2 regions of the Providencia sp. R33 genome follow, and region 2 is predicted to be linked to the other one. Evidence: predicted binding sites of a transcription regulator. Region 2 holds the regulator's gene; the other holds the start of a gene.
What was found. Region 2 encodes PhoB, which activates phosphate uptake and scavenging genes when phosphate is short. Its sites were predicted from a motif close to CTGTCATAAAACTGNCNNAT; they were not measured.
Positions count from the first base shown of each region.

Region 1: the regulator PhoB is predicted to act here: its motif matches at 826-845, upstream of serA (phosphoglycerate dehydrogenase).

Region 1 is NZ_CP072453.1:576,444-578,861, reverse strand. Features, by position in the region: gene serA (phosphoglycerate dehydrogenase) at 1-807, opposite strand, end outside; gene rpiA (ribose-5-phosphate isomerase RpiA) at 1,290-1,952, opposite strand; gene J6836_RS02620 (LysR family transcriptional regulator ArgP) at 2,146-2,418, shown strand, end outside.
Region 2 is NZ_CP072453.1:4,482,155-4,484,572, reverse strand. Features, by position in the region: gene phoR (phosphate regulon sensor histidine kinase PhoR) at 1-1,139, opposite strand, end outside; gene phoB (phosphate regulon transcriptional regulator PhoB) at 1,163-1,852, opposite strand; gene sbcD (exonuclease subunit SbcD) at 2,089-2,418, shown strand, end outside.

The DNA.
Region 1 (2,418 bases), 840 kb from region 2:
CTCACTTGGGAATACGTCAACCGCTGCACCGGATAAATGCTTGCTTTCCAGCGCCGCTGCCAGTGCAGGAATGTCCACCACTGTACCACGTGACGCATTGATAAAGATTGAGCCTGGTTTCATGCGGTCAAACTGTTCTTTAGCAAACATGTTTTTCGTGCTGGCCGTTTCTGGTACATGCAAGCTGACGACATCACTCATATTGAGTAACTCAGTCAAAGAACGCACTTGTGTAGCATTTCCTAAAGGTAGTTTATTTTCAATATCATAGAAGAAAACATTCATACCAATACCTTCAGCTAAGATCCCCAGCTGAGTACCGATATGGCCGTATCCAACGATACCAAGGCGTTTACCTCGCGCTTCAAAACAGCCTTTCGCTTGTTTTTCCCAAATACCACGGTGCGCTTGCATATTCGCTTCAGGAATACGACGTAACAACAGTAATAGCTGGCCTAATACCATCTCAGCAACGGAACGAGTGTTTGAGAATGGAGCATTAAAGACAGGGATACCGCGTTTTGCCGCAGCGTCTAAATCCACTTGGTTGGTTCCGATACAGAAGCAACCAACTGCCACTAACTTTTCAGCCGCAGCGAAAATCTCTTCAGATAAATGAGTGCGGGAACGGATACCGACAAAGCGCGCATCTTTGATCGCTTCTTTTAATTCTTCATCAGATAATGCGCTTTTATGGTATTCAATATTGGTATAACCCGCTGCTTTTAGGTTATCAACCGCGCTTTGGTGCACACCCTCTAGCAGTAAAAATTTTATTTTGTCTTTATGCAAAGATACCTTGACCATTTCCCTACCCTATCGTGAACGTTTTAAATTTGTGACAGATGAATTTGCTTGTTTGACTCATGGTTTTGCTCAACATAATTCAAGGCATATCCATACCAGCACATTCATCTACCTTGAAATCTGAAAAGAGTATACCAACATAGCAAAATTCGGCGCAGTATCAATACAACCGTTTGCTTAAGGGATGCTAAAAAGCGCGAGGAAAAAGAAGTTAAATGGTAGAAAATCAGGAGCAGTAACACAAAATAAGGATTTTTCCTGCACAATGCATATTAGTGTGAGATATATCACCAAAATCGCGAAATAATAAAAATAATGAAATAAATTTCAAATTAATGATATTTATAAAACTGGTCAATTATTTTTCAATCTACTCACTAGCCAAATACGTTAACGCCTTTTTTACGGCACAAAAAAGCCAGCAACTAAATAGTTTGCTGGCTTATAGATTAAGCAAATTAATTCATCGCAAATAATTGCGATTATAGTTTGATCGTTTTAACCCCAGCATCCGTTGTGCCCATCAGGACAACATCAGCACCACGATTAGCAAATAAGCCAACAGTCACAACACCCGCGATACCGTTAATGGTGTTTTCTAACGCAACAGGGTCAACAATACTTAAATTGTGAACATCTAAAATCACGTTGCCGTTATCAGTAACCACATTTTGACGATATTCCGGTGTACCGCCCAGTTTGACCAATTCACGTGCCACATAACTACGCGCCATTGGGATAACTTCAACAGGCAGAGGGAACTTGCCTAACACATCAACCAGTTTTGATTGATCAACGATGCACACAAAGGTTTTTGCTATCGCAGAAACGATTTTTTCACGTGTTAACGCAGCACCGCCGCCCTTGATCATATTCATATGGTGGTCGACTTCATCCGCACCATCAACGTAAACATCTAATGAGTCCACTTCATTACAATCAAAAACAGGGATACCCAATGATTTAAGTTTTTGCGTAGACGCTTCGGAGCTAGAAACGGCACCTTCAATTTGCCCTTTCATTGTTGCCAATGCATCAATAAAGTGTGATGCAGTAGACCCTGTACCGACACCAACAATTGTACCGGGTTTAACGTATTCCAGTGCTGCCCAACCCACCGCTTTTTTTAATTCATCCTGCGTCATGCTCATGCCTTTTGCTATTTAATTGAGACGTAATTAAGAATTAGTATATACCGAGCCCACAATAAGTTGCAGTGTTGTTCGCTGCATTTGTGCGTTACTTCTTGTGATTTGTCGAGTGCCCGCAATAATTGCAGGTGTTATCAATAAAAATATGGCATAGTGCTTAGCAGAATAACAACAAGGAGACTTTTTGATGAAGCGCCCCGACTATCGCGCACTACAAGCACTGGATGCTGTTATCCGCGAACGCGGCTTTGAGCGTGCAGCTCAAAAGCTTTGCATCACGCAATCCGCTGTTTCACAACGGATAAAACAGCTAGAAAACCTGTTTGGGCAACCGTTACTTGTGCGAACCGTTCCGCCGCATCCGACTGAACAAGGGCAAAAGCTGTTAGCGCTGCTTCATCAAGTTGAATTGTTGGAAGAACAATGGCTTGGGGATGAAAATACAGGTTCAACACCTTTA
Region 2 (2,418 bases):
CGCGCTTTATCTACACGGTAAAAACGCTCAGTCAGACGAGGAAGATGTTCTGATGGGATCCCTGGCCCATTATCCTTCACACTGAATCGGGCACCATTGCTGGTTCTGTTCCAATCAACACGAATAATAGTGCCTTCTGGCGTATGGTTAATGGCGTTATACACTAAGTTCGCCACCGCACTGCGTAGTTGCTCTTCATTGCCATGTACCCGCAATGATTCATCGATGTTAAACTCAAATTGCTGGCGACCTTGGCTTAAGCTTAGCGCTTCTTGCTCAATCATTTTGAGGATCACGGGAATGTTCACCTGTTCATCAAGATTGATTTGCGGGGCAATTTCGATACGTGATAACTGCAAAAGCTGCTTGACCAAATTGTCCATTCGATGAGCTTGCTCTTGCATCACATTCAGCGCTTTTTTATTGACGGCAGGCATACCTTCTTGGTCATCCATCACCTCAAGATACCCCTGAATAACGGTAAGTGGCGTGCGTAGTTCATGGCTCACATTGGCAAAAAAATCCCTACGCGCTTTCTCCAACCGGCGTTTTTCAGTGACATCTCGCGCCACCATCAATAACTGCCCTTCTGTATAAGGCAAAATACGAAACTCAACGATTTCCCCGCTATTAAGCTCAATGGTTAATGCTTGGTCATAGCTTTTGATTGAAAAATAGCGGCTAAAATCAGGGTAACGCAGTAGATTGAAAATATGTTGGCCGTTATCCTCTGGCCAGCGAAAACCTAACAACGCCTGCGCATGGCGATTACACCAGAAAATATTGCCCTCAGTGGTCATCATCACGACAGCATCAGGTAAGGATTCAGCCCCACTGCGAAAGCGCTTAATGAGTTGCCCTAATTCGCGGCGACGTTTACGGTTGCGTTGCTGCATCTGGTAAATACCGTAAAATATCGGCTCCCAGCCCCCTCGCCCCTCAGGTGGTAACATGCTTTTATCCAGCCAAAGCCAATAAGACAATTTCAGCAAGTTATATGCATGCCACACTAAAGCGGCCAGTAATGAAACCACTAGCAGCCAAGGCAAGTGCCCGATAAAAACGGACAAAATCAGCGCCGGTAAAATAAATAAAAACAGCCCCCAAATCAGCTGTTTAATCGATAAGCGTTCAAGCACGCATGTCTCTCCCTAATTTGTCGTTAATAACGAACAGAGAAACGGTAGCCCGTACCGCGTACTGTTTGCACCATTTTATCATGACCTTCAGTTTCTAGCGCCTTTCTTAAACGCCGAATGTGTACATCCACCGTTCTATCTTCAACATAAACGTTCGCGCCCCACACATAATTCAAGAGCTGTTCACGGCTGTAAACACGTTCAGGGTGCGTCATAAAGAAATGCAGAAGTTTATATTCCGTTGGTCCCATATCAATTGGGGTTTCGTTACTGGTCACTCGGTGGGAGGTTGGGTCTAAGGTTAACCCATTCATTTCGATGATATCTTCTGTCGACATTGGCGAGATACGACGGAGAATCGCTTTCACACGAGCAATTAATTCTTTCGGGGAAAACGGCTTAATCAAATAATCATCTGCACCGACCTCGAGGCCTTTCACGCGGTCTTCTTCTTCCCCACGAGCGGTTAACATCATCACAGGGACATCGCGAGTGGCGCTATCTCGCTTCATATGTTTAATCACTTGGAGCCCTGAACCACCGGGGATCATCCAATCTAGTAACACTAAATCGGGCAGAGGGTCGACTAACTGTGCAATTGCGCTGTCATAATCATCAGCTTCAATCGGCTGGAAACCATTCTGTTCTAATACAAAACAAACCATTTCTCGGATGGGCGCTTCATCTTCAACCACTAGAATGCGTCTTGCCATGATTGTTCCTGTAAATAAGAAGACATTGTTAATGTGAACGCATTATGCGTCACTTTTATGACAGAATTATGAATGTCTATTCGCAAATCAAATATTTCTCCTTATATTAGCGGGTAAATGTCATCTAAGTGAAATAATTCCGCCATAACACGAGAAAAACACGAGGTTTTGATAGGATAAGGTATACTGGATAGCAGTAATTTATGCCCTTTATTGAAGACAGGAACTGATGGCTCATGCGCATTATTCACACCTCTGACTGGCATCTTGGCCAATACTTTTTTACCAAAAGCCGTGCGCCTGAGCACCAACACTTTTTAAATTGGCTAGTGAACCAAGTCGAAATTCATCACGTTGATGCCGTCATTGTGGCAGGGGATATTTTCGATACTGGGTCCCCCCCAAGCTATGCCCGTGAGTTATATAATAAATTTATTGTAGATTTGCAAAAAACGGGTTGCCAGTTGGTCATTTTGAGCGGAAACCACGATTCCGTCTCTGTTCTGAATGAATCAAGCTCACTATTAAGCTACCTCAATACTCAAGTGGTCACCTCTGGCAGTGAG